Regions from separate parts of the Streptomyces sp. P9-2 genome, predicted to be linked through region 1. Evidence: riboswitches for the same ligand, from Rfam matches in the RefSeq annotation. Region 1 holds a riboswitch; each other region holds the start of a gene.
What was found. Region 1 has a riboswitch for cobalamin ahead of metE (5-methyltetrahydropteroyltriglutamate--homocysteine S-methyltransferase). Riboswitches for the same ligand answer to the same signal wherever they lie in the genome.

Region 1 (6,931 bases):
ACGCGCCGCACGATGTGCGGAACGTCCGACGTGGTCCGGGAGGCACGGCGGTGGGCGGTGGAAAGTGACGGCCAAGCGACCAAAAGGGCGCACGTTCAGCTGGACGCGGTGGCGGCGGATGCCGCGTTCCCGGACTCACTTGGACTCCCACTTCTTGTCACCGCCGTACAGGAAGGTGGCCAGCGCACCGCGCGAGGGTGCTCTCGCCAAGGCGGGCAAGGAATTCGACGAGCTGTCAGTCCTGGACCTGAACGAGGCCTTCGCCGCCCACGTGCTGGGCTGCGTGGCCGAATGGCCCGAGTTCGACCCGGCAATTCTCAACCTGCAGGACGGCGTGATTGCCCTCGGCCAACCGCTCGGCGCCTCCGGCGCCCGCCTCGCCGGCACCGTGGCCACAGCTCGCCCGCAAGGGCGGCGGCATCGGCGTCGCCACCCTCTGCATCGGCGTCCGCCAGGGGCCTCGCCCTCCTCGTCGAACCTTGAGCACTCCGCTGGAAGTCCGGAGCGCATACCGCCAGCCGACTGTGGCTGGCCGCACCCGCAGGGCGTAGCCGCACAGCCCCGAGCCCCGCACGGGAGGACAGCAGGAGAGCCACCTGGCCACCGGTTCCGAGGCCACCGGCCAGGAGGCTCCCCACACCGACGCCATCACGAAAGGGACGTCTGCCATGAACCCTAGCCCCCACAAGGCCCGCACGGGCCGGGAACGGTTCACCGTAGCCCTGCACTGGATCACCCACCGACGGCGCGTCGCCCTGGCGCATCTGCTGCGCGGCGCATGCTACGGCGTCGGAACGGGGGTGATCGGCCTCGCCTTCGTCTGGATGGAGCGCCTGATCTGACCCATCCCGAACGGCAATTCGGCGTCGGTGCTTCGCAAAGGCGGCGCCCGTCGGGCACGCACTCCATCCCGCCGAACGCGGACCGCTCGCCGACCTCACGACCGAGCTGCTGAACACCGGACGCCCGGCGGGCACAGGTGTACTCACCCGCTCCGAACTTGCCGTGCGCCAGGCGGCTCGAAGTGCGGTGACTGCTGGCTGGTCTGAGGGGCGCCGCAGTGAGGTGCCGCTCTGCCTGCGCCCGCCCGACGGACGGACGGAGGCTGAGGCGCGCCTTGGTCATGGCGGTGCTGTGGGTCGGGGCCGGGACGCTTGTGGCGTCCCGGCCCGCCGCGTTCCTCTGTCAGGAGGCGGACAGCTCGCTCCGGACGGTGCGGGCGGCGGCGACCAGGTTCTCCAGGGAGGCTCGGGTCTCGGGCCAGGAGCGGGTCTTCAGGCCGCAGTCGGGGTTGACCCAGAGCCGTTCAGCGGGAATGGCTTTCAAGCCGGTGCGCAGCAGTTCTGCAGCCTCCTCAACGCTCGGCACGCGGGGGGAGTGGATGTCGTAGACCCCCGGCCCGACTTCGCGTGGGTAGCCGCGAGTAGCGAGTTCGCGGGCGACCTGCATATGGGAGCGGGCGGCTTCCAGGCTGATGACGTCGGCGTCGAGGTCGTCGATGGCCTGGATGATGTCGCCGAACTCGGCGTAGCACATGTGGGTGTGGATCTGGGTGTCCGGCCGTACGACGGCGGTGGTGAGCCGGAACGCCTTCGTGGCCCACGCCAGGTAGGCCGGGCGGTCGGCGGCCCCCAGGGGCAGGGTCTCGCGGAGGGCGGGTTCGTCGACCTGGATGACCGAGACGCCGGCGGCCTCCAGGTCGTGTACCTCGTCGCGCAGGGCGAGGGCGACCTGCCGGGCGGTGTCGCCGAGCGGCTGGTCGTCGCGGACGAAGGACCAGGCGAGCATGGTGACCGGGCCGGTGAGCATGCCCTTGACCGGCTTCTCGGTGAGCGACTGGGCATACCTGGTCCAGCGCACCGTCATCGGCTCGGGGCGGGAGATGTCGCCGGCGAGGATGGGCGGACGGACGTAGCGGGTTCCGTAGGACTGGACCCAGCCGTGCTGGGTGGCGAGGTAGCCGGTGAGCTGCTCGGCGAAGTACTGGACCATGTCGTTGCGTTCAGGTTCGCCGTGCACCAGGACGTCGATGCCGGTCTTCTCCTGGAAGGAGATCACCTCCCGGATCTCGGCCTTGATGCGCTCCTCGTAGTCGGCGGTGTCGATGCGGCCTGCGCGCAGGTCGGCACGGGCGGTGCGCAGCTCGCCGGTCTGCGGGAAGGAGCCGATGGTCGTAGTGGGCAACAGCGGCAGGCCGAGGCGGGCGCGCTGGGCCGCGGCGCGTTCGGCGTACGGCTGGGACCGGCGAGCGTCGGCGTCCGTCACGGCCTCGGTGCGGGCCCGCAAGGCCGGGTCGCGGGTGATCGGTGAGGCGGCTCGGGAGGCGAGTGCGGCGCGGTTTGCGGTGAGTTCGCCAGTGATGGTGTGGATGCCCCGGGAGAGGCCCTTGGCGAGGGTGACGATCTCGGCGGTCTTCTGCCGGGCGAAGGCCAGCCAGCGCAGGATCTGCGGGTCAATGTCCCGCTCGGCCGTGACGTCCAGCGGAACGTGGAGCAGGGAACAGGAGGCGGCGACATCGACCCGGTCCGCGAGCCCGAGGAGTGTGCCGAGAGTGGACAACGACTTCTGGAGGTCGTTGATCCAGATGTTGCGGCCGTTGACCACGCCGGCGAGCAGCCGCTTGCCGGGCAGTCCGCCGACGGAGGCCAGGGCGTCCAGGTTGGCGGTAGCGGCCTCGGTGAAGTCCAGGGCGAGACCTTCGACCGGAGCCTTGGCCAGGATCGGCAGGGCATCGCCGAGGCGGTCGAAGTAGGAGGCGACGAGCAGCTTGGGCCGGTCGGTGAGGGCGCCCAGGTCGCGGTAGGCGCGCTCGGCGGCGTTCAGGTCGGCCGGGGTGCGGTCCTGGACGAGGGCGGGCTCGTCGAGCTGCACCCACTCGGCGCCGGCCGCGCGCAGGTCGGCGAGCACTTCCGCGTATGCGGGCAGCAGCCGGTCCAGGAGGGTCAGCGGCTGGAAGTCGGCGGGCACGCCGGGGGCGGGCTTGGCGAGCAGGAGGTAGGTGACGGGGCCGACGAGTACAGGCCGGGCCGCGAGGCCATGGGCGAGGGCTTCTTTCAGTTCGGCAACCTGCTTGGTGGAGTCGGCCGCGAAGACGGTGTTGGGGCCCAGTTCGGGGACCAGGTAGTGATAGTTGGTGTCGAACCACTTGGTCATCTCCAGTGGTGCGACATCCTGGGTGCCGCGGGCCATGGCGAAGTAGCCGTCGATCGCGTTGGCGTCGACGGCGGCGCGGTGCCGTTCTGGGATCGCGCCAACCATGACGGTGGTGTCGAGGACGTGGTCGTAGTACGAGAAGTCGCCGGTGGGCACCTCGTTGACGCCAGCATCGGCGAGCTGCCGCCAGTTGCTGCGGCGGATTTCGGCGGCGGTGGCATGGAGGGCGTCAGCGGTGACGCGGCCCTTCCAGTAACCCTCGATGGCCTTCTTCAGCTCCCGGTCGGGGCCCTGGCGGGGGTAACCGTACACGGTGGCTCGTGCTGCAGCGGCTGATGTCACGGAGATCTCCTTCGCGAGATTATTCCCTGAGATCCCGGAGACGGGACGAAAGCGCGAAGGGGATGACGAACCGTCCGGCAACGGCCCGCGTGGTTGGCACGGTCGTTCCGTCCGGTGTGTACGCCGGCCCGCCCTCGAGGTCACCGGGATGTCCGCGCACGGATCGGTCTGCGCGCGGGCAGTTGGCAGGTCTTCGGACTTGCGGGCACGTCCTCCTGCCGGAGGACACCTACTGGCCGTCGCTTCCCAGACCCGTACGTCGGACCCAGTGCGTATGACGGCGGTCGTTCCCGCTCACCGCTGCGGGGCAGTCCCGGATTCCCACCGGGTTCCCTCTTACGACGCATCCCGCCTGGCGGACGGGGCGAACCAGCTGCTGCGGCCAGCCTACGGGGTAGCGCCATGTACAGAAGAACACCGTCCAGAATGCGAAAGTGAGGGAGAGCTCGTCGAAGGAACCACAGCGAGGGGCTGGAAGTGCCGCACTCATGCTTCCCGCCCCTCTCTCCATCGCGCCGCGCGGGCACCCCAGCAGCGGTGCGGGCCCCTCAGCCTATGTCGCGACCATCCGCTGGAACAGCGGAGGCGGAGGCCGCGTGCTCGGGCCCTCGGCCGGCAGAATTGGGAAGCTGTTCTAGAACCCGCAGGGCAAGGGCTACAAGGACGGCGAGCTGTGGCCAGCCATGCAGCGCCCGACCTGGCGCCCGGACATCCGCGCCGCCGTCATCTCCAAGGCCCGGGTCAACATGCACCGTAAGATGCTGAAGATGGCGGAGTTCACCGGCCTGTACCCGCTGGCGGTGCTCTCCGACTACGTCGTCTACCCCTCACCCGGCCCGAGCCCGCTGGACTTCCTGCCCTACGCGGAGTCCGGCAAGCCCATCCCCGGAGCCTTCCGCCTCGGGCCCACGCCCGGCCTGGCGAAGCTGGAGGGCGTCCAGTCGATGCAGTGGGCGGTCGACCTGATGAAGCAGGGCCTCAACCCCGCCCGCCACATCAAGGGCGGCAACGCCGTGCTTGACGAAGGCGAGTAACCGTGGCCGCCCACACCACCCCCGGCACCCGCCGCCCGCGGCTGGCGTGGAGAGGGATCGGATGCCGGACCGCCTCCAGCCGCGCGCGGAGGCCCTGGAGCCTTTCCGCACACGCGGGTGGAACCGCGAGCACCGGCCCCGGACACTGTCCGGTCGTACCGCGCTCGAGGCATGTCCGGCCGATCCGATGCCGTCTGCGGTGTTCCCGACGCCGGTCTGGGCTTCCTCCCCGGAGACGACGGCCGGATGCGGGAGCTGACGAGTCACCGGGAGCATGCCGACTGCACCGGTGCCCTCTATCTCTCGGCGGAACGGTTTCCGGGCGAAGGCGGCCCGCAGTCAGCGCCGCCAGGCCCCTCATTCACTATGTGTGACTGTTATTCACTCGCATGGCTACGCCGTGGTGCCGCGTTCTTCACTCGAATGCAGTGTGGGCAGGAGTCTCTCCCCTCACCTCAGAGGAAGAAGGGTCATGAAGCACATACGACGCACAGCTGCCCGGAGGGCCCTCCCCCTGGCCGTCCTGCTCCCCGCGGCCGCCTTGATGACCGCCGGTCCCTGCCTGGCGTCCGAGAGCGGAGGCGGTACGACTCCCACGGGCGCTACGTCCACAGGTGCCAAACCGACAGTTGTACTGGTGCACGGCTATTGGGCGGACGCCTCCGGCTGGGACCGGATCGTCCAGGCACTGCAGAACCAGGGCTATCCCGTGGTGGCCACCGCCAACCCTCTACGCAGCCTCTCCGGCGACGCCGACTACCTTGCCGCCCAGCTGAAGGCGATCGAGGGCCCCATCGTCCTGGTCGGCCACTCCTACGGAGGAGCCGTGATCACCAACGCGGCCGCCGGCAACCCCAACGTCGAGTCCCTCGTCTACATCGCAGGGTTCGCGCCCGACAAAGGCGAGACGGCCTTCCAGCTCGCTGCCAAGTACCCGGGCAGCCGGGTGACCGACGACCCGAACGCCCCGGTGCCGACCGCCCTGAATGCCGTACCGCTCGGCGGCGACCCCACGAACGTGGACCTGTATCTCAAACCGGAGAAATTCGCTGACGTCTTCCTGAGCAACCGGCTCGACGCCAGCCGCTCACAGGTACTCGCCGCCACCCAGCGGCCCGCGACCGCCGCCTCCGGCAACGAGCCCACGCAGTCCGTCGCGTGGAAGACCATCCCGTCCTGGTATCTCGTCGCCACCGACGACCGCACCATAGGCACCGACAATCTGCGTTTCATGGCGAAGCGGGCCAAGGCCACCACCGTCGAGGTCAACGCACCGCACGCCGTCATGGAGACCAACCCGGACGACGTCACCAAGCTGATCCTCCAGGCCTCTGGCGACGCTCGGCCGAGCCTTGCCCAGACCGGTACCAACGGGCGGACCGCGCTCCTCGGAGGTGCCGCGCTGCTCACCGTCGCCGCTGGCACGGCCATCGTGATCCGCGCCCGCCGCACCTGAGGACCACGGACGACAGCGGTGCTAAAAGCCCTGAACGGGTAAGCGGGGTCCCGCGGGTGACGGTTCGTACCCGCCGGGACACCGCCCACGATGATCTGGTGTGGGTGGGTGGGGCGTAGGCCGGGACCAGTTGCCCCATCATTCTGCGAGATCACCCCGTGGGTTGTTCTCCGTCGAGGGGTGTATCCGTTCATTGCAGCACGCCGTGACCGGGCCGATCCAGCAGCCTTCCGTTCAGGTTCCATGCCGACGGTTGACTTCCTTGTACTCGTCCACTGTGGGCTTGGACAACTGTGTGCCCGGCCCGTAGAAGCCACGACTGAGTCTCCCGCCGGGTGGGGGACCAACGAGACGCTGAACGTGAACATGGTGGAGCCGGAGCTGGTGGTGGTCGGCGTCGACGTCGCCCGCGACAGCGGCGGCCGGTGGAGGCACGCCGCGCGCGGCCACCGGGCGCGCCCCGACGTCGCCCCCCGGGCGAGGCGCCACCGTTCGAACAGTGAGCGCTTTCAGCGTTGCCTCTCCAGGACGAGGACAGCAATCCGGCACGGCCCCGGCCTCAGCGGAACGACCTGGAACGCCGAAACCTCCATGTCGCACGGGGCCCTAGGGTCGGTCGAGGAGCCGCTCGAACGCCAGCCGTCCGCCTTCCCAGACGATGAGCTCCCCGTCGAGGACTGTACGGTCCGGGAGCTGCGCGGCGGCCGCGCGCAGTTCGGGGAACGCGTCGGCGAGCGGTGTGCCCTGCCGGGAGCGCGGGACGAGGTTTCCGCGGTTCCAGGACAACTGCGCGCGCCATCCGTCGAACTTCACCTCGGCCGCCCATTCCGGGGGAACGGTGGGGCCGGGGCGGCGGCGAGCATCGGCTCAGGCAGGGTCCACATGAGCGCGCGCTTCCCCGCAGGGGGTCAGCCGTCCACATAGCCGAGTTCGGAGTCCGGGCGGC
Region 2 (6,931 bases), on a different replicon from region 1:
GGAGTCGCGCGGGATACGGGACGTCACGGGTGCAGTCTTCCGGTTGACGGTCCGAAAACCCAAACGGAATGCCGCGGGGCGCCTCGGCGACCGTCGTCGTACCGGCCCGGACGGTGCCGGAGGGACCTGATCAAGCCAATGGCCCGGCCGTAAACGGAATCCGTCGCACCGCCCGCCGCGGCACCCCTCGGGAGGGCCCGCCGCAATGGCGTCCACGCGCCGCGCCGGCTCACATCAGCGGGACGAGGAACCTCCGCAGCGACTCCTCGTACGTGGCGGGGTCGGCGTTCCACATCGCGGCGTGCGGGGCGCCCCTGACGGTCTGCAGGGTGACGGTGTTGGGGTGGGCGGCGGCGAGGCGGCGGGAGAACCGCCAGGGGGCCACCGTGTCGTCGGGGCCGTGGAAGATCTGCGTGGGGACCGCGATGCCGTCCAGGCGCACCGCGCCGGGCCGGTGGTCGCCGTAGAGGCCGGTGCGGCCCTGGGCGGCGCGGACGGCGAGCGGCAGGAGCACGCCGGGGGTGCGGCGGGCGCCGGCGAGGGCGCGCAGGGTGGACTCCCAGTCGAGCACCGGGGAGTCCAGGAGCAGCCCGGCGACGTGTTCGCGCAGTTCGGAGCGGGCGGCGGCGCGCAGCGCCATGGTCGCGCCGGTGGAGAAGCCGTACAGCACCACCTTGCGGGCGCCGGAGTCGACCGCGTGCCGCAGTACGGCGTCGAGGTCGCGCCACTCGGTCTCGCCGAGGTGGTTGAGCCCGTCCGGGGAGCGGGGCGCCTCCGGGTCGCCCCGGTAGGCGGGGACGAGCACCGGGAACTGGTTGCGGTGCAGGGCGTCGAGCACGTTGAGGACGTGTTCGCGGGTGGTGCCGAGGCCGTGCACGGCGATCACCCAGGTGTCCCGGGCTCCGGGCACGAACCACACGGGCAGCGGCCCGAGTTCGCCCGGCACGTCCAGGACGGTGTGGTCGACGCCGAGCGCGGTGGCCGGGTCGCCGACGTGGACGTTCGGGGCGAAACGGGCCCGGTCGCCGGGTTCGGGCGTCCCGTAGGTGACGCGTTCGAGGCGGCGTACGACGGTGTCGGCGGAGTGAGCCGTACCGGCCAGAACGGGTCCCACGACCGCGTGGAAGCGCTCGCCGACGAGTCCGTAGCGGCCGGGCCGCAGGGCGGCGAGGTCACGCGTGAGGGTGACCTGGCCCGCGGCGGTGGCGTGGACGGTGAGCCCGGGCTCGGTGGGCAGGGGCCGGCCCGAGGGAACCCTCAGGGCGGCGTCGCTGGCGAACCGGCCGGCGGCCACCGCGGCGGCGCCGGCCCCTATCACGGCGGTGACGGCTGCTGCCGTCGCAGTCACAGTGCGCACGCCTCCCAGTGTCGACTCCGGACGCGGACCCGGCCAGTGGGCGCGAGGCCCGGGTCCGCCCGGGTGCGGTCGGCCTCCGGCCACGTCAGCGGTCGGGGCCGGGGTGCGTCACCCGGTCCGACGGTGGGGTTCCCGGCGAGGCGGACATGACACCCGCGGGACGGCCCTCGGCCGACGGAGAGACGGCCCGGGGCCGGGGTCCCCGGGTGCGGTCGGCCTCCGGCCACGTGAGCGCTCACCCGCGTGAGCGGTCGGCCGAGTGAGCGGTCGGCCGAGTGCATCACCCGGGCCCGGTGGCGTTCCCGAGGCGGACATGACACCCGTGGGCGGACGGCCCTCGGCCGACGGAGAGACGGCCCGGGGCCGGGGTCCCCGGGTGCGGTCGGCCTCCGGCCAGGTGAGCGCTCACCCGCGTGAGCGGTCGGCCGGGTGAGCGGTCGGCCGAGTGCATCACCCGGGCCCGGTGGCGTTCCCGAGGCGGACATGACACCCGTGGGCGGACGGCCCTCGGTCGACGGAGCCTCCTCGCTGTCCGAGACGCCAGGCCGCCGGCCGGACGGGAAAGCGGGCGTCCGAGGCGGCACGCGGAGCCGCCCGAGTACAGACGCCCTACGACGCTCCACCGGTCGGTGCGGCTCTCTCCCGACGGGCCGAGCGGCCTGGCAGGGTCGCCCGGGCGGTGTCCCGCACCCGCCACACCACCAGCACCGCCACCCGCAGCGCGACCCCGCCCACCCCACTCCCCGGCCGGCGGGCAGCCCCGCCCGGACACCCCGGGCCCCAGGGCGTTCCCCTACCGGCCGCCAGGCCGACACCCCCTCACCCCCGCTGCCCGTACCCCCGCAACCGCTCCCCCGCCTCCGCGAGCTGTTCCGGGCTGAGCAGGGCCGGGGTCAGGCCCGGGACCGAGGAGGCCGTGAGCCAGACGCGGCACATCCACTCCAGCTGGGCCGTGCGGTCGTACGCCTGGGCGAGGCCGGCGCCGTACGTGAGGGTGCCGTGGTTGCGCATCAGACAGCCGGTGCGGCCTTCGAGGGCGTGGAGGGTGTTCTCGGCCAGTTCCGGGGTGCCGTAGGTGGCGTAGCGGGCCACGCGGACGGGGCCGCCGAGGGCCGCGGTCATGTAGTGGATCGCCGGAAGTTCGTCGACGAGCGTGGAGACGGCGGTGGCGTGCACGGCGTGCGTGTGGACGACGGCGCGCGCGTCGGTGGCGCGGTAGACGGCCAGGTGGAGGGGCAGTTCGCTGGTCGGGACCAGCGTGCCGAGCACCTGCCGGCCCGTGAGGTCCACGCCCGTCACGTCGTCCGGGGTGAGCCGGTCGTAGGGGACGCCCGTGGGGGTCACGAGGACGGTGTTCCCGACCCGTACGGAGACGTTGCCCGAGGTGCCGACGACGAGGCCGTCGGCGACGGTCCTGCGGGCCGTCCCGACCAGCTCCGACCAGGCCTCCGCCACCCCTTCGCCGGGCCCCGGAGAGCCCTCACCGCGCGTGCCCGGGACGCCACGCAGAGCGCCCTCCGCTTCCTGTCCTGTCCCGTACTGTTCGGCCATGTGGAGATCCTGCCAGGAGCCCAGGCCGCCTGGGCCGGACGGCGGAGCGCACACCCCCTCTTACGGTCACCCCGATGCCCGTTCCAGTTCATCTTCCGTTCACCCTGGTTACCTACGTTCGACCAGCCAATGACCTCGAACGATTGCCTGGGTAAATGGAAAGCTTCTCGCTGATCCTCGCGATTGTGGTGGTAACCGCACTCGCGTTCGATTTCACGAACGGTTTCCACGACACCGCGAACGCGATGGCAACGACCATTTCGACCGGTGCGCTCAAGCCCAAGGTCGCGGTGGCCATGTCCGCCGTGCTGAACCTTGTCGGCGCATTCCTTTCGGTGGAGGTCGCCAACACGATCTCCAAAGGCCTCGTCGACGAGGCCGGCATCCGTCCCGAGGTCATCTTCGCCGCGTTGGTCGGCGCGATCCTCTGGAACCTCCTCACCTGGCTGGTCGGCCTGCCGTCCAGCTCGTCGCACGCCCTCATGGGCGGTCTGATCGGCGCCACGGTCGCCTCCGCCGGCTTCGGCGCGGTCCACGGCGACGTGCTGGTCACCAAGGTCCTGCTCCCCGCGATCGCCGCCCCGCTGGTGGCCGGCATCGCCGCGATGTTCGCGACCCGGCTCACGTACCGCATGGGCCGCGGCGCCGACACCAAGGCCTCCGAGAAGGGCTACCGCGCCGGGCAGATCGCCTCGGCCGGCCTGGTCTCCCTGGCCCACGGCACCAACGACGCGCAGAAGACGATGGGCATCATCACCCTCGCCCTGGTCGCCGGCGGCGCCGTAGCCCCCGACTCCGACCCGCCGATGTGGGTCATCCTCTCCGCGGGTCTCGCCATCGCCCTCGGCACCTACCTGGGCGGCTGGCGCATCATCCGCACCATGGGCAAGGGCCTGACCGACCTCCAGCCGCAGCAGGGCTTCGCCGCCCAGACCAGCGCCGCGACGGTCATCCTGGCCTCCTCGCACCTGGGCTTCTCCCTCTCCACGACGCACTCCGTGTCCGGTTCCGTCATGGGCGCGGGCCTCGGCCGCAAGGGCGGCGTGGTCCGCTGGTCCACGGCCACCCGGATGTTCGTCGCCTGGGGCCTGACCCTGCCGGCCGCCGCGCTGGTCGCGGCGATCGCCGAGTGGGTGTGCGGCTTCGGCAGCTGGGGCACCGCCGTCGTGGCCGTCTTCCTGGTCGCCTCCAGCGCGGCCATCTGGAAGATCTCCCGGCGCGAGGTCGTCGACCACACCAACGTCAACGACCACGACACCCCCGAGGCCGCCTCCGAGGAGCCCGCCGGTGTGGTCACCCAGGCGATCGCCGCCGTGACCCCGCCCCCGGCCGGCCCCTCCGAGGAACTGTCGGCCACCATCCCGGCCCCGGCCACCGCCGACCCGCAGGCCCCGTCGGCCGCCTCGACCGTCTGACCGCGTCCGGCACGAAGGAAGTAGCAGCATGAAGATCGACTGGGCGGCCCTCGGCTCCGTGTTCGGCGTCAGCCTCGTGGTCACCGTGGCCCTGGTGGCCCTGTTCACCCTCGGCATCTCGGGTCTGTCCCGCCGCGAGCGGGCGTCCGCCGAGGGCCGGTCCGCGGCCCTCGCGGTCACCGGCGCCTACGCCTGCTTCGCCACCTGCGCGGCGGCCGTGGGCTACGGCATCTACCTGATCATGGCCTGACCGACGGGCCGCACGCGTGAGCGGGCGGGACGGGAGCAGCGGCTCCCGTCCCGCCCGTCGCCGTGTCCCCGCCCGTGCCGGACGTGCGCGCGCGTCCACGGGCCGCTCACGGCGTTCACCCACGTGAGCCCCTCTGTGGGCCTCGGCACACTTCAGCCCCGCAGGTCAAAGGCAAGTTGACGGCCCTTCCAGGGGCATGGTGGACTGCCTCCGCCAATACGGCGGCAGGAGAGGAAGCCGGTGCGAATCCGGCGCGGTCCCGCCACTGTCACCGGGGTGCGAACCCCGGGAGCCAGGAACTCTCGCCGCCGGTCTCGTCGAACCAGGGCGCGGACACCCTGAGTGAGGACATATCGCCATGCGCGGCAGCCTGCCGAGGTCGACCAGCGACACCCCACCCCCCTTCGGGGCCGTACCCTCCGGATCCGTCACCGGCTGAACCCATGGGTGCCGATCGCGTGTTCGCGTACGGCGCCGCCGCCGGCCTCCTCGGCGACCTGCTGCTCGGCGATCCCCGCCGCGGTCACCCGGTCGCCGCTTTCGGGCGGGCCGCGGCTGCCGTGGAGCGGGTGCTGTGGCGGGACGACCGTGGCCGCGGGGCCGTGCACACCGCCGTGTGCGTCGGCGGCGCCGTCACGCTCGCCGGCCTGGCCGCCCGCGCCGTACGCCGTTCCCCCGCCGCCTCCGTCGCCCTGACCGGCGTCGCCACCTGGGCCGTCGTCGGCGGGACCTCGCTGGCCCGGGAGGCGCGCGCCGTCGGGCGGGCGCTCCAGGACGGGGACGTCGAGGCCGCCCGCGCGCGGCTGCCGCACCTGTGCGGCCGTGACCCGCAGGCGCTGGACGCCGACGGAATCGCCCGCGCCGTGGTGGAGTCCGTCGCCGAGAACACCTCCGACGCCGTGGTGGGCGCCCTGGTGTGGGGCGCGGTCGCCGGGGTGCCGGGCCTGGTGGGCTTCCGGGCCGTCAACACCCTGGACGCGATGGTGGGTCACAGGTCGCCCCGGTACCTCCGCTACGGCTGGGCGTCCGCCCGGCTCGACGACGTCGCCGGCTGGCCGGGCGCGCGCCTGACGGCCGTCCTCGCCGCGCTCACCGGTCCCGACCGGCGCGGGGCGGTACGGGCCTGGCGCGCGGACGCGGCGAAGCACCCCAGCCCCAACGCCGGTCCCGTGGAGGCGTCCTTCGCGGGCGCGCTCGGCGTGCGGCTCGGCGGAACCCTCTCCTACGGCGGGCGGGTCGAGCACCGGCCCGTCCTCAACGGCGGCGGACGCCCCGTCGCCGTCACCGACATCGACCGGGCGGTGCGCCTGTCGCGGCGCGTCGGCTGGCTGGCGCTGGCGGCCGGGGTGGCCGCGCGGCGCGTGCTGAAGGGACGTGCCCAGTGAGCGGTCGCGGACTGCTGGTCGCCGGGACCACCTCGGACGCAGGCAAGAGCGTGGTCACCGCCGGAATCTGCCGGTGGCTGGTGCGCCAGGGGGTGAGGGTCGCGCCGTTCAAGGCGCAGAACATGTCGCTGAACTCGTTCGTCACCCGCGAGGGCGCCGAGATCGGCCGCGCGCAGGCCATGCAGGCGCAGGCGTGCCGGGTGGAGCCGACGGCGCTGATGAACCCGGTGCTGCTGAAGCCGGGCGGCGACCGGTCCAGCCAGGTGGTGCTGATGGGCCGCCCGGTCGGCGAGATGAGCGCCCGCGGCTACCACGGCGGCCGCCAGGAGAAGCTTCTCGGCACGGTCCTGGGCTGCCTGGAGCAGCTGCGCGCCGCGTACGACGCGGTGATCTGCGAGGGCGCCGGAAGCCCCGCCGAGATCAACCTGCGCCGCACCGACATCGTGAACATGGGGATCGCGCGGGGCGCCCGGCTGCCCGTGCTGGTCGTCGGGGACATCGACCGGGGCGGCGTCTTCGCCTCCTTCTTCGGCACGGTCGCCCTGCTCTCCCCCGAGGACCAGCAGCTGGTCGCCGGGTTCCTGGTGAACAAGTTCCGCGGGGACGTCTCCCTGCTGGAGCCGGGCCTGGAGATGCTGCACGGCCTCACCGGGCGGCGCACCTACGGCGTGCTGCCGTTCCGGCACGGGCTCGGCATCGACGAGGAGGACGGGCTGCGCGTCTCCCTGCGCGGCGCCGTGCGGGAGTCCGAGGTGGCCGCGCCGGCCGGCGAGGAGGTGCTGCGGGTCGCGGTGTGCGCGGTGCCGCTGATGTCCAACTTCACCGACGTCGACGCGCTGGCCGCCGAACCGGGCGTCGTGGTGCGGTTCGTGGACCGGCCGGACGAACTCGCCGATGCCGACCTGGTGGTGGTGCCCGGCACCCGCGGCACCGTGAAGGCGCTGCGCTGGCTGCGCGAGCGGGGTCTCGCGGA
Region 3 (6,931 bases), on a different replicon from region 1:
TCGGCAAGGTGGACGGCGTCGACCGCGAGGAGGGCGGAGTCGATGAGTTCGACGTCCTCGGGGGTGTCGCCGGCGAGGAGCCGTTTGTGCGGGGTGCGGCCCATGGCGACGACCTCACGGACGGCGAGGTCGAAGTCGGCCGCCGAGTCCTGGACCACTGCCGCCACGGTGCGGGCCAGTTGCCGCACCGGCAGCGACCAGGCGTCGTCCCCGTCGACGCGGACCTGGCCGGTGTCGGGGCGCAGGACGCGGTAGACGGCGCGCAGGAGGCTGGACTTCCCGCTGCCGTTGGGGCCGACGAGCCCGATGGTCTCGCCCGGGCGGGCGGTCAGGGAGACGTCGCGCACCAGGTGGCGGGCTCCGGCGGTGAGCGTGACGCCGTCGACGCTCAGTTCGGTCGCGGTCATGCCACTCCTCGGTCGGTGCCGCGCCGGGCGTCCCGGCGCATCAGCCACAGGAAGAACGGCCCGCCGCACAGGGCGGTGAGGACGCCGACGGGTATCTCCATCGGTGCGGCGACCGTCCGTGCGGCGATGTCGGCCCAGACGAGGAAGACCGCTCCGCCGAGTGCCGCCGTCGGCAGGACCCGGCGGTGGTCGCCGCCGACGAACAGGCGCACGATGTGCGGCATCATCAGCCCGACGAAGCCGATCGGCCCGGCCGCCGCGACCAGCACGCCCGTGACGAGGGAGAGCAGGACGAACAGCCGGGCGCGGAAGCGGGCGACGTCCAGGCCCATCGTGGTCGCCGTCTCCTCGCCGGCCAGCAGCAGGTTCAGGTGGCGGGCATGAACCATGAGGACGCCGACACCGAGCAGCAGGGCCGTGCTCGGCAGCCACAGCGTGCTCCAGTTGACGCCGCCGAGGCCGCCGAGGGTCCAGGCGAGGACCGCGCGAGCTTCGTTGCCGCGGCCGGTGCTGAGCAACAGCAGGTGGAGCACGGCGGTGAGCACCGCGGCGATCGCCACTCCGGACAGCACGAGCCGTGACGCGGTGATGCGTCCGCCGGTGCGGGCGGTGGCGTACACGAGCACAAGCGCGGCCAGGGCGCCCACGAAGGCGGCCACCGACAGGGAGACCGGCCCGAAGAGGGTGAACCCGAACACGATCACGGAGACCGCGCCGAGCGATGCTCCCGAGGAGACGCCGAGCAGGTACGGCTCGGCGAGCGGGTTGCGCACCAGAGCCTGCAGAGCGGTGCCGATCACCGCCAGGCCGGCTCCGGTGACCGCGCCCAGCAGGACCCGCGGTGCCCGCACGTCCAGCACGATGGTCTCCCGCGCCCCTGACCAGTCCGGATCCTGCCAGTCGGCGCCCAGCGCGTGCGTCACGATGCCCCACACCTGGACGGGCGGCACCTGGACGGAGCCGATCGTCAGGCCCGCCGTGGCGGAGACGACGAGCAACGCGGTGAGGGCCAGCAGGATGACGGCCTGCCGCGTACGGCCCGGTCCTGACCCGGTGGCCTCCCGCCGTGGAACTGTCCGCTCGGCGGGCGTGCCGGTGGCGGCCTGGGTCACCGGAAGCTCTCGGGGTGCAGCCCGCGGGCCAGGTCCTCGACCGCGTAGGCCGAGCGGATGCCGACCAGGGTGGCGGTCAGCGGCAGGACGACGAAGCGCTTGTTCCTGACGGCGGGTACGTCGGCCAGCGCGGGCTGGGAGAGCAGGAACTTCTTCTTCTCTCTCACGCTTCCGGAGCCGGCGTAGTCGTAGAGGGCGATGACCTCGGGCTTGCGCTCGACGACCTGCTCCCAGGAGACGTCGCCGAAGACGTCGTCGAGGTCGGCGAAGACGTTCTCGCCGCCGGCCAGCCGGATCAGCTCCGTACCCAGGCTCTTGCCGCCCGCGGTAAAGGCGCTTTTGTCGCCGCTGTCGTAGACGAAGACGGGCACCTCGGGCTCGCCCTCGACCTTGGCTGCGGCCTTGCCGACGCGGGTCTGCAGGTCCGTGACCAGCTCGTCGGCCCGGTCCGGGACACCGAAGACCTTGCCGATGGTGCGGATCTCGCCGTAGGTGTCCTTCATCGTCGCCCGCTTCCTGCCGCAGTACTCACGGTTGAGGTAGGTGTCGATGCCGGCGTCGGCGAACGCCTTGCGGGAGCGGCCCTCGTTCTCGGCGAAGGCACTGCCGTAGCCGCCGTAGACGAAGTCGGGTTCGGCGTCCAGGATCTTCTCGAACGACGGTTCCTTCTCCGCCAGTTCGGGGATCGCCTCGTAATCCCTCTTCAGCTCGGGCAGGACGGCGGAGTCGGGGAAGGCCGTGCCGACCATGCGGTCCTTGAGCCCGAGGGCGAGCATGAGTTCCGCAGGGTGCTGGTGGATGGTGACCACCCGCGACGGAGGCTCGTCATAGGTCGTCCTCACGCCACAGTTGTCGACGGTGACGGGAAAGCCCGCCAGTGCCGCCGCGGTGGCCTTCCCGTCACCGTCGGTCCCGTCGGACGAGCCGCAGCCGGTGATCAGCAGCACTGACGAGAGAGCCACGGCAGCGGCCGCGGCACGAAGGAACCCGCGCGGGCGGGCAGGGGTGAACAAAGGGGACACGTGAAGCCTCCTGGAGTCCGCGCTCCTCGGATCGGGCCCGCGACGGACCAGTGTCCTGACTCCCGGATCGACGTTCCCTCCGCCTTCCCGCGCACAGCGCAGTGGCATGCTGGAGGGGCGCTCCCCGGTCACAGTGGCGGGACCGTGCCGGATTCGCACCGGCTTCCTGTCTCCCGTCGCGGCGATGACCAGGTGATCCTACGTTCCTCCGAGCCGACGGCAAAAGGGCGTGCGAACCCGGCCGCATGCCCCGCGCCCCCTCACGCTTCGCGGACCGCCCGAAGGAGCCGCTCGGTACTCTCGCCGTAGGGGCGCCCGTCGAACCCACCGAAGACCTCCACGCGGTCGAACCCTGCCTCCTCGGCCATCCGCCGCAGCTCCACCGCGCTGTACACGAACCACGTCAAGGTGGCCCGCGTCACCCGCTCGCCCCGGACCAGAACCCATTCGCTGCGCCGCCGCGCCCACTCGTCCACGTCCACTCCGGTCACGCGGTGGCCGCGGCGGGCGAGCGGCACGGTGAACACCCCCGGTCCGCACCCCAGGTCCAGTACGCGCGAACCCTGCGGGAAGGTCAGTAGGGGAGAGGTGTCCAGCAGTTCCTCTGCCCGCTCGTGGCGCTGCTCGGAGAAGGGGAAGTCGTGGAACTCGGTCCAGAAGTCATCGTCCTGGAAGCCGCCCGTCCGTGTCATCGCGTGTCAGTGCTCCTTCGTGGTCGTCGTCGGGGAGAGGTCGCCGCGCCGTGCGGCGGCGCAGCGTGAGCAGAAGAGGGGGAAGCAGCAGACACTGGGCGGCTGCCAACAGCAGGAACCAACCGGTGTGTCCGGTCCGTTCGCCGAGGCCGTACAACTGCCCGACCAGCACGCCGCTCGCGCAGGCGCTCCGGCCCGCGGCCAGCCGCTGCTGGCCGAAGACCACGGCATCGGAGCGAGGGCTGCGGCGCAGTGCGGTCCGCTAGGGCTCCGCCGACGATGCCGCCGGAGAACTGCACGAGCGATGCCACGGCCAGGACGACGCCGATCGTGCCGAGCCCCATCCCGAGCCGCTCGTGCAGCTCGTCACGGACGGTGCGGGCGGCGGCCACCAGGTATTCGAGCGAGGCCCGGGTCTCGGGCCAGGCACGGGTCTACAGGCCGCAGTCGGGGTTGACCCACAGCCGCTCGGCCGGGATGGCCCGTAGACCGGTGCGCAGGAGGTCCGCGGCCTCCTCAGTGCTCGGGACGCGCGGGGAGTGGATGTCGTAGACACCCGGTCCGGCCTCGCGCGGGTAGCCGTGCGAGGCCAGTTCCGGGGCACCGACGCCATCGCCGCCGACCTGGCGGCGAACCGTGCCGACCTCGCCTCCCGTGCTTCAGGAACGCGGACGTCCGTGATCCGGGCGGTGACCCCTGTCACGCGCCCGGAACGGTGCCAGGACCTCGCCGCCCTGGGCCAGTGCTTGACGAACAGCAAGGTCGGGGCATCGGTTCCCAGTGGGGCGCCGAGGACCACGTTGTGGCGCGCTCGGTGACGATGTCGAGGAAATGGCGGCGGATTTGAGCGGTGGGCAAGGCGGGGCTCCGAAGGCTCACAGGTGGAGCGGGGCGAGGGAACGGGCGGGGTGGCGCGGGACGAGGAAGACGACGATGCCCTTGCCGTCGGGGGAGAGGTGGGTGGCCTGCGTCCAGCCGTGGCGGCGGTAGAAGGCCATGGCCCGCCCGTTCCGGACCGAGGTGAGCAGCCATGCCCGCCCCTCGGGCGCGTCTGCGGTCACCGCTTCGAGGAGGCGGGCGGCGAGGCCTGTGCCGCGGGCGGTGGGCCGGACGGCGAGTTCGTCGATTTCCCGGGCTCCGCACAGCCAGTCGGCGGTGCGGTCGTTGCCGAGGCCGGCGGCCGCCCGGGGATAGCCGCGGTCGGTGGGGAGGGGGACGGAGTGGTCCACGCGGTGGCGAAGCCGACGATCTCCCCGTCGCGCACGGCGGTCGCGGCGGTGAACCCGGCACGCCGCACGTCCGCCGGCAGCCGGGAGGCGAACTCGGTTGTCTGCGCCTCGTCCTCGTGCCAGGGCGGGGCGCAGAAGGCGTCGACGTACACCGAACGCAGTGACTCGGTGTGCGTGAGTATCCCGGCGTCCCGGTGCACACGGATGTCCGTGGTCATCAGGCGGCCACCGCCTTCCCCATGACGACGGGGTGCAGTGCGGCGTACTCCAGCGGTGCCGGTGCGGCGCCCGTCCGTACGAGAAGGTCGCCGACGGGGGCGGTCATCGCGCCGTTGTCGGTGCACAGCCGCAGCGGCGGCATCCGCAGTTCGGCGCCCGCCGCCAGACGGTGCTCCTCGGTCGGCGACCGTACCCGCGAGTTCGCGGCGACACAGCCGACCACGACCAAGGCGCTCACGCCGTGCTCGGCGCAGGCGGGAACGCCTCGATGGCCGGACCGTCCGGATACGGCAGCCCGAAGACCCGTGCCGCCTTGTCGAAGCACTCCGCGACCGCGTCGTCCAGCGTGTCCCCGAGGTGCGTGACCGGGTCCGCTCCCGTCTTGCTGCAGGACGACTCGATGCCCGGCGCCAGCGCAGACCTCATCGGTGACCTCTCTGCCTCATATAAGTTGTTGCAAATAGTGTGCAATAAAATCTCCGATGACGTGCACCGAACCGGCTCCGCGCACATGGCCGCCCCCAGGGGGGATGCGGCCTTGACTCCTCCGGTGCAGCCCCTGGTCCCGAGGCGCGCAGCAGTGCCCCCGCCCGGGCTGCCATGGGTCATCACGGCGAAAATCGTCCGGGTCGGCGCCCACGGCTGGGGTGGCCCGCCGGATGTCGCACGGTCCGTCCCGCTCAAGGCCCTCGGCCGCGACGAGTCCGCCGCCATTCGCGTCTTGGCCGACGGAGCGGGGAGCGGGCCCGCTTCCTGCGTCCAGGTGATGGAGGTGTCGGCTGGGGATCGTCCGCCATTCGTGTGCCGAACGCGACGAACGGGTCGCCGTGACCAGGGGGTTCGTGGCAGAGGGGTGGGTTCGGGTGCCGCACGCGAGATCGGCCGCACCGTCGTTCGTCGTGCGCCGGTCGGGGTTCCGGTGACACGGCCCTAGGGCCAGCGCCTGTTCATTGATTGCCACTATTGCTGGTAGCGTGCAACTGCATACGAGTTGCAATAACATCGGAGGATGTTGGACATGGCGGTGTACACGCTCCCGGAGCTGCCCTACGACTACTCGGCGCTCGCCCCGGTCATCAGTCCGGAGATCATCGAGCTGCACCACGACAAGCACCACGCTGCGTACGTCAGGGGCGCCAACGACACGCTGGAGCAGCTCGCCGAGGCTCGGGACAAGGAGCAGTGGGGCTCGATCAACGGCCTGGAGAAGAACCTGGCCTTCCACCTCTCCGGCCACATCCTGCACTCGATCTACTGGCACAACATGACTGGTGACGGCGGCGGCGAGCCCCTGGCCGCCGACGGTGTCGGTGACCTCGCGGACGCGATCGCCGAGTCGTTCGGCTCCTTCGCCGGCTTCAAGGCGCAGCTCACCAAGGCCGCCGCGACCACTCAGGGTTCGGGTTGGGGCGTCCTGGCGTACGAGCCGCTGAGCGGCCGGCTGATCGTCGAGCAGGTCTACGACCACCAGGGCAATGTGGGCCAGGGCTCCATCCCGATCCTGGTCTTCGACGCCTGGGAGCACGCCTTCTACCTCCAGTACAAGAACCAGAAGGTCGACTTCATCGACGCCATGTGGGCCGTCGTCAACTGGCAGGACGTGGCCAGGCGCTATGAGGCCGCCAAGTCCCGCGCCGACGTGCTGCTGCTGAATCCCTGACCGCGAGGGCCGTATGACGTCCTGCTCGTGATCGTCTTCTCACCCTTCACCTGCAGGCGGCACAAGGAAGGGCCTCCGGCCGGGACGACCCGGTCGGAGGCCCTTCCGGCGTGTCTGGGCTGCACGTCCTGGACGCGCTCGAACCGGCCGGCGTCCATGGCGCCGTGATTCCGGTGCCCAGCCATCGCGTGGCCGAACGTGCGGCGGCCCGTCCGGGAGACCAAGTCCAAGAGCGCCTGGCCGGACGGCAAGGCGCCCACCATCGTGGTCCAGGTCTTCTCCGCCTGGTCGGCGAAGCTGGCCGGGGCCGAGGTGGTCGGCACGTACGGACCCGAGGCCGTGACGGCCGAGCAGTTGTCCGACCTGTCCAGGAAGAAGCCCCAACTGGTGCCCGACAACGTGCACATGACGACCGGCACCGTGCTGCCCGACTCGGGCGCGCGCCAGGTGGGGATCGTCAACTACCCGGACAAGGGCATGGATCTGCTGACCTTCTACAAGAACGCGGCGACGACGCTGGAGAAGGCGATGAACGCCTCCTGAGCCGTGGCGCCGGATGACAAGGGCCGCTCGGGGAACACTCCGAGCGC
Region 4 (6,931 bases), on a different replicon from region 1:
ATCGGGAATTCAACCGGGCGCTGGCCGATTTGCATGTCCTGGTCGACGAGATCGTCGCCGACCGACGGGCAAGCGGTCAAAAGCCGAACGATTTGCTGACGGCTTTGCTGGAGGCGAAGGACGACAATGGCGACCCCATCGGGGAACAGGAGATCCACGATCAGGTCATCGCCATCCTGACCCCCGGCGCCGAAACCGTCGGATCCACGATCATGTCGCTGCTCCTGGTTCTCACCGAGCACCCGGAACTCGGCGACAAGATCCGCGACGAGGTGAAATCCGTGGTCGGCGACCGCCAGGTCGCATTCGACGACGTGCGGAAGCTGACGTACACCGCGAATGTCGTCACGGAGACCCTGCGGCTGTATCCGGCCGTATGGATATTGACCCGCCGCGCGGTCGCCGACACGGAACTCGGCGGTTACCGCATTCCGAAGGGCGCGGACCTCATCTACAGCCCGTACGCGATCCAGCGCGACCGGCGGTCGTACGAGCGGAACGAGGACTTCGACCCGGACCGCTGGCTCCCCGGGCGGTCCAAGGACGTGCCGAAGTACGCCATGAGCCCGTTCAGCGTCGGCAACCGCAAGTGCCCCAGCGACCACTTCTCCATGGCGGAGCTCACGCTCATCACCGCCGTGGTCGCCCACGCCTACGGCTTCGAGCACGCGTCGGAGTCCGACCCCCGGCCCCGCATCGGCATCACGCTGCGGCCCCGCCGGCTGATGCTGCGGGCGCGGCCCCGCTGACGCCGTCCCGCCGTCCGGCGCGCGGTCAGGCGGCCTCCGGGCCCCTGAACGCGCGCCGGTAGGACTGCGGGGTGGTCCCCACCGCGCGCACGAAGTGGTGGCGCAGCGCGGCCGCGTTGCCGAAGCCCGTGCGGCCGGCGATCGCGTCCACCGTCTCGTCCGTCCGCTCCAGCAGGTGCTGGGCCAGCAGCACCCGCTGACGCAGGATCCAGCGGTACGGCGTGGTGCCGGTCTCCTGCTGGAAGCGGCGGGCGAAGGTGCGCGGCGACATATGGGCGCGGGCGGCGAGCTGCTCGACGGTGACCTCCTCGTCGAGATGCTGCTCCATCCACACCAGCGCCCCGGCCACCGAGTCGCCCCCGGGCTCCGGCAGCGGACGCTCGATGTACTGGGCCTGCCCGCCGTCGCGGTGCGGGGGCACCACCATCCGCCGGGCGATCCGGTTGGCCACCTCCGGGCCCTGCTCCTTGCGCACCAGGTGCAGACAGGCGTCGATCCCGGCGGCGGTGCCCGCCGAGGTGATCACCGGGTCCTCGTCGACGTAGAGCACGTCGGGCTCGACCGTCAGATGCGGATAGCGGCGGCTCAGCTCCTCCGCGTGCTTCCAGTGCACCGCCGCGCGCCGCCCCTCCAGCAGCCCGGCGGCGGCCAGCACGAACACCCCCGAGCACACGCTCAGCACCCGCGCGCCCCGGTCCACCGCCCGGCGCAGCGCGTCCAGCATCTCCGGCGGGAACTCCCGGGAGGCGTAGGAGGCGCCGGCGGGCACGGTGATCAGGTCGGCCGTCTCCAGCCGCTCCAGCCCGTGCTCGGTGCCGAGAGTGAAGCCGGTGCTCGCGCGCACCGAGGGCCCCTGCGCCGAGACCACCGCGAAGTCGTACACCGGCAGCCCGTCGTCGCTGCGGTCGATGCCGAAGACCTCGCAGACCACGCCGAGTTCGAAGGGGTTCACGCCGTCGAGGAGGACGGCCGCCACATTCCGGAGCATGGCTCCAGTGTGCCTCGCCGTTGGCAGTAAATCGAGGGTGTACGGCAGTCCTGCCACTCCCCGTCAGGAGCGTCCGGCGGCACAGTGGTGTCCATGAACACGACGCAGACAGAAGCACTGATCGCGATGGTGGCCGTTCTCGGCCTGTTCGTCCTCATGGTCGCGCCCGCCGTGATCGGCATCCTGCGCGACCGCCGTATCGACCGCCAGATCCGGGAGGCCGCGGCGGCCCCCGTCACGGAACCGCCCGACACCCGGACCGCGTCCCGTCCGGCGCGCGGGACCGCTCCGCGCCGCCCCGTACGGGCGGCGTGAGACGGCCCCGGCGCCCCGGCGTCAGAAGTCCTCGTCCAGGTCGACCGTGCCCTCCACGGCGACCTGGTACGCGGACGGACGGCGCTCGAAGAAGTTGGTCAGCTCCTGCACGCCCTGCAGCTCCATGAAGGAGAACGGGTTCTCCGAGCCGTACACCGGCGCGAAGCCCAGGCGCACCAGACGCTGGTCGGCGACGCACTCCAGGTACTGCCGCATCGACGCGGTGTTCATCCCCGGCAGCCCGTCGCCGCACAGGTCACGGGCGAACTGCAGCTCCGCCTCCACGGCCTCGCGCAGCATGTCGGTGACCTGCCGGCCGAGCTCCTCGTCGAACAGCTCCGGCTCCTCCTTGCGCACGGTGTCCACCACGTCGAAGGCGAAGCTCATGTGCATCGTCTCGTCGCGGAACACCCAGTTGGTGCCGGTCGCCAGGCCGTGCAGCAGGCCCCGGCTGCGGAACCAGTAGACGTAGGCGAACGCGCCGTAGAAGAACAGGCCCTCGATGCACGCGGCGAAGCAGATCAGGTTCAGCAGGAAACGGCGGCGGTCGGCCTTCGACTCCAGCCGGTCGATCTTCTCCACCGAGTCCATCCACCGGAAGCAGAACTCGGCCTTCTCCCGGATGGACGGGATGTTCTCCACGGCCGCGAAGGCCGCCGCCCGGTCGTCCGGATCGGGCAGATACGTGTCCAGCAGGGTCAGGTAGAACTGGACGTGCACGGCCTCCTCGAAGAGCTGCCGCGACAGGTACAGCCGCGCCTCGGGCGAGTTGATGTGCTTGTACAGCGTCAGCACCAGGTTGTTCGCCACGATCGAGTCGCCGGTGGCGAAGAACGCCACGAGCCGGCCGATCAGATGCTGCTCCTCGGGCGTCAGCTTCGCCAGGTCGGCGACGTCCGAGTGCAGGTCCACCTCCTCGACGTGCCAGGTGTTCTTGATCGCGTCCCGGTAGCGCTCGTAGAAGTCCGGGTAGCGCATGGGGCGCAGGGTGAGCTCGAAGCCGGGGTCGAGCAGGTTCTTGGTCGTGCTGGTCACTGGCAGGCCTCGCAGGATTCGGGGTTCTCGAGGGAGCAGGCGACGGCCTCGGGGTCGGCCGGCTGCTGGGCGGGGACGGCGGCGCGGGCCGCGCGGGCGATCCGGGTCGCCGGGCGGGAGCGCAGGTAGTAGGTGGTCTTCAGCCCTTGCTTCCAGGCGTAGGCGTACATCGAGGAGAGCTTCCCGATGGTCGGCGTCTCCAGGAACAGGTTGAGCGACTGCGCCTGGTCCAGGAACGGGGTGCGGGCGGCGGCCATGTCGATCAGTCCGCGCTGCGGGATCTCCCACGCCGTGCGGTACAGCCGCCGTACGTCCTCGGGGATCCACGCGACGTCCTGCACCGAACCGTTGGCCTCGCGCAGCGCCTCCCGGGTGCGCGCGTCCCACACCCCGAGCCGCTTGAGGTCCTCCACCAGGTACGAGTTGACCTGGAGGAACTCCCCGGACAGCGTCTCGCGCTTGAACAGGTTGGACACCTGCGGCTCGATGCACTCGTACACGCCCGCGATGGACGCGATGGTCGCCGTGGGCGCGATCGCCAGCAGCAGCGCGTTGCGCAGGCCCGTCGCGGCGATCCGGGTCCGCAGCGCCTCCCAGCGCTCCGGCCAGGCGAGCTCGACGCCGTAGTGGTCGGGGTGCAGCACGCCCCGCGCGGTACGGGTCTTCTCCCAGGCGGGCAGCGGGCCGTGCCGCTCGGCCAGTCCCGCGGACGTCTCGTACGCGGCGAGCATGATCCGCTCGGCGATCCGGGTGGACAGCGCCTTCGCCTCGGGGGAGTCGAACGGCAGCCGCAGCCGGAAGAACACGTCCTGCAGCCCCATCACGCCCAGACCCACGGGGCGCCAGCGGCTGTTGGACCGGGACGCCTCCCCGGTCGGGTAGAAGTTGATGTCGACCACCCGGTCCAGGAACGTCACGGCGGTGCGGACCGCCGCGTCCAGGCGCTCCCAGTCCATGCCGTCCTCGCCGGCGAACGCCGCGAGGTTGACCGAGCCGAGGTTGCAGACCGCCGTCTCCCCGTCGTCGGTGACCTCCAGGATCTCCGTGCACAGGTTGGACGAGTGGACGACGTGGCCCGGCTCGGCGGTCTGGTTGGCGGTGCGGTTGGCGGTGTCCTTGAAGGTCATCCAGCCGTTGCCGGTCTGCGCGAGGGTGCGCATCATCCGGCCGTACAGCTCGCGCGCCGGGAGCGTCCTGCGGGCCAGGCCCTTGGCCTCGGCGGCCCGGTAGGCCGTGTCGAACTCCTCGCCCCACAGGTCGACCAGTTCGGGCACGTCCACCGGGGAGAACAGCGACCACTGCGCGTCGTCGGCGACCCGGCGCATGAACTCGTCCGGCACCCAGTGCGCCAGGTTCAGGTTGTGCGTACGGCGGGCGTCCTCGCCGGTGTTGTCGCGCAGTTCGAGGAACTCCTCGATGTCCGCGTGCCACGTCTCCAGGTAGACCGCGGCGGCGCCCTTGCGGCGGCCCCCCTGGTTCACCGCGGCGACGGAGGCGTCCAGCGTTTTCAGGAACGGCACGATGCCGTTGGAGTGCCCGTTGGTGCCGCGGATCAGCGAACCCCGGGCGCGGACGCGGGAGAAGGACAGGCCGATGCCGCCGGCGTGCTTCGAGAGGCGGGCGACCTGGTGGTAGCGCTCGTAGAGGGAGTCCAGCTCGTCCTGGGGGGAGTCCAGGAGGTAACAGGACGACATCTGCGGGTGGCGGGTGCCGGAGTTGAACAGCGTGGGGGAGGAGGGCAGATAGTCGAGCCGGCTCATCAGCCCGTACAGCGCGGCGACCTCCTCCAGCGCCCGCTCGCTCTCGTCCTCGGCGAGCCCGCACGCGACCCGCAGCAGGAAGTGCTGGGGCGTCTCCACGACCTTGCGGGTCACCGGGTGGCGCAGCAGGTAGCGGCTGTGCAGGGTGCGCAGCCCGAAGTAGCCGAAGCGGTCGTCGGCGTCCGTGTCGATCAGCGCGTCCAGACGGTCCGCGTGCAGCCGGACGAACGCGGCGGTCCGGTCGCCGATCAGGCCCTCCCGGTGCCCGGCGGCCACCGAGCCGGTGAACGAGGTGACGCCCTGCGAGGCGGCCTCGGCGCGGATGCCGAGCGTCAGCAGCCGGGCGGCGAGCCGGGAGTAGGCGGGGTCCTCGGAGATCAGCCCGGCCGCCGCCTCGGTGGCCAGGTCCCGCAGCTCCGCCTCGTCGGCGGCGGCGGACCGGCCGCGCAGCGCGGCCGCGGCCACCCGGCCGGGGTCGGCGTCGGGCAGGTCGGCGGTCAGCTGGGTCAGGGTCCGCAGCAGCGCGGCCCCGGGGCCGTCGCTCTCCTCGGTCACGCGGGTCGCTGAAGCCGGATCGGCTGGCGCGATGGTCACGTGGGGCTCTCCCTCGCTCGGCACGGGGGCCTCGAAGAGCGCAGGGGGCAGCACACGAACGCACGCGGCGTCGCGTCCACCGGCCCATTCCGCGAGGCCCGGACGTCAGGGCACCCGGACCGGAAGGGCCGGGCGCACTGTCGGCAGGTCCTCGGACTGACTCCCGTGCGCGCCCGTGGGCAGGCATGGGTACACCGTTGCGGGACAGTTCCGGATTCGCACCGGATTCCCCTGCGGCGACAGCGAGCATGAGCATACATCTTGTGCCGGGTGCCGCCGACGGACCCATATGTTGTGTCGCGCGAGGGTTATGCTGGCGCCGGGTGAACGGGCCGCGCGGAGCTGTCAGAGCGTCAGCTCGTAGACCAGCAGCAGGATGTCGTCCACCTCCGGCAGCGGGTTCCAGTCCCGCGCCGGGTTGCGCGTGAAGCCCAGCCGCTCGTACACCCGGTGCGCGGCGTGCATGCTGCGCTGCGTGGACAGCACCATCCGCGTACGGCCGAGCGCCCTCGCGCGGTCGACGCAGGCGCGCACCAAAGCCTCGCCGGCGCCCCGGCCGCGGGCGGCGGCGGAGACCGCCAGCATGCGTATCTCCGCCTCGCCGGGCCCGGCGAGGTCCGCCATGGGGCCGGGGCCCGGCACGAAGGTCACCCCGCCCAGCAGCGTGCCGTCCGCCACGGCGACCAGCACCTCGGCCGCCGCCGCCCGCTTCGCCACGTCCCGCAGCTCGCCCAGGTAGCCGTCCGACTCCCCGAAGTCCAGCAGGCCGTCACCGAGATAGGCCTGCGCCGTGATCTCACCCAGTTCCGCGTGTTCGCCGGCGGTCACCGGCCGGATGACGATGTCCATGCGGGGGAGTCTGCCGCACGGGCACGACAACGGGCCGCCGGTTTTCCACCGACGGCCCGCTGCCGTGTGTATGTATGACCGTGTCAGTGCGCGCTGCCCGCCGTGGCCGGCGGGAGCTCGACCTCCACGCCCGGGTCGCCGGCGTCCGCCGTGTAGTCCTTCGGCTGGGTCTCGTCGACGCCCTCCGGCGCCTTGACCGCCCGCAGGACGAAAGTCAGGACGACCGTGACCAGCACGTTGATCACGAAGGCGGTGAGACCGATGTAGCCGATCTCCCCGATGCCCGGGATCTCCTTGGCGGAGCCGCCGAAGTGCTTCTGCGTCGGCGACGCCACCCCGTACGCGGCGACCGTGCCGTAGATCATGCCGACCGCCCAGCCGCCGATCAGCGCCCAGCGGTGGAACCACCGCGTGAACAGGCCGCCCACCAGCGCCGGGAAGGTCTGCAGGATCCAGATGCCGCCGAGGAGCTGGAAGTTGATCGCGACGGTCTTGTCCATGGTGAGGACGAAGACCAGCGCGCCCACCTTGACCAGCAGGGACACGATCTTGGAGACCGCGGTCTCCTGCTTGGGCGTCGCGTCCGGCTTGATGAAGTCCTTGTAGATGTTGCGGGTGAACAGATTCGCCGCGGCGATCGA

Region 2: it holds a riboswitch for cobalamin, as region 1 does, so the genes downstream of both, ACQY0Z_RS16245 (cobalamin biosynthesis protein) here and metE (5-methyltetrahydropteroyltriglutamate--homocysteine S-methyltransferase) in region 1, are expected to answer to the same signal.
Region 3: it holds a riboswitch for cobalamin, as region 1 does, so the genes downstream of both, ACQY0Z_RS28435 (ABC transporter substrate-binding protein) here and metE (5-methyltetrahydropteroyltriglutamate--homocysteine S-methyltransferase) in region 1, are expected to answer to the same signal.
Region 4: it holds a riboswitch for cobalamin, as region 1 does, so the genes downstream of both, ACQY0Z_RS01060 (ribonucleoside-diphosphate reductase subunit alpha) here and metE (5-methyltetrahydropteroyltriglutamate--homocysteine S-methyltransferase) in region 1, are expected to answer to the same signal.

What each region holds. Positions count from the first base shown of each region.
Region 1 is NZ_CP192634.1:82,575-89,505, forward strand. It holds partial or broken gene ACQY0Z_RS32970 (3-oxoadipyl-CoA thiolase) at 200-458, shown strand; gene ACQY0Z_RS32975 (hypothetical protein) at 669-842, shown strand; gene metE (5-methyltetrahydropteroyltriglutamate--homocysteine S-methyltransferase) at 1,186-3,501, opposite strand; cobalamin riboswitch at 3,675-3,871, opposite strand; partial or broken gene ACQY0Z_RS32985 (telomere-associated protein Tap) at 4,137-4,529, shown strand; gene ACQY0Z_RS32990 (alpha/beta fold hydrolase) at 5,002-5,985, shown strand; gene ACQY0Z_RS32995 (ATP-dependent DNA ligase) at 6,592-6,798, opposite strand.
Region 2 is NZ_CP192633.1:3,553,782-3,560,712, reverse strand. It holds gene ACQY0Z_RS16265 (alpha/beta hydrolase) at 230-1,357, opposite strand; gene ACQY0Z_RS16260 (class II aldolase/adducin family protein) at 2,177-2,908, opposite strand; gene ACQY0Z_RS16255 (inorganic phosphate transporter) at 3,064-4,323, shown strand; gene ACQY0Z_RS16250 (hypothetical protein) at 4,352-4,573, shown strand; cobalamin riboswitch at 4,757-4,897, shown strand; gene ACQY0Z_RS16245 (cobalamin biosynthesis protein) at 5,017-5,958, shown strand; gene ACQY0Z_RS16240 (cobyric acid synthase) at 5,955-6,931, shown strand, end outside.
Region 3 is NZ_CP192633.1:6,288,773-6,295,703, forward strand. It holds gene ACQY0Z_RS28425 (ABC transporter ATP-binding protein) at 1-407, opposite strand, end outside; gene ACQY0Z_RS28430 (FecCD family ABC transporter permease) at 404-1,519, opposite strand; gene ACQY0Z_RS28435 (ABC transporter substrate-binding protein) at 1,516-2,541, opposite strand; cobalamin riboswitch at 2,570-2,747, opposite strand; gene ACQY0Z_RS28440 (class I SAM-dependent methyltransferase) at 2,802-3,233, opposite strand; partial or broken gene ACQY0Z_RS28445 (5-methyltetrahydropteroyltriglutamate--homocysteine S-methyltransferase) at 3,593-3,835, opposite strand; partial or broken gene ACQY0Z_RS28450 (GNAT family N-acetyltransferase) at 4,109-4,680, opposite strand; partial or broken gene ACQY0Z_RS28455 (hypothetical protein) at 4,680-5,107, opposite strand; gene ACQY0Z_RS28460 (superoxide dismutase) at 5,700-6,341, shown strand; gene ACQY0Z_RS28465 (hypothetical protein) at 6,540-6,884, shown strand.
Region 4 is NZ_CP192633.1:230,191-237,121, reverse strand. It holds gene ACQY0Z_RS01080 (bifunctional albaflavenone monooxygenase/terpene synthase) at 1-749, shown strand, start outside; gene ACQY0Z_RS01075 (GlxA family transcriptional regulator) at 775-1,737, opposite strand; gene ACQY0Z_RS01070 (hypothetical protein) at 1,831-2,052, shown strand; gene ACQY0Z_RS01065 (ribonucleotide-diphosphate reductase subunit beta) at 2,074-3,030, opposite strand; gene ACQY0Z_RS01060 (ribonucleoside-diphosphate reductase subunit alpha) at 3,084-5,441, opposite strand; cobalamin riboswitch at 5,567-5,737, opposite strand; gene ACQY0Z_RS01055 (GNAT family N-acetyltransferase) at 5,787-6,290, opposite strand; gene mctP (monocarboxylate uptake permease MctP) at 6,374-6,931, opposite strand, start outside.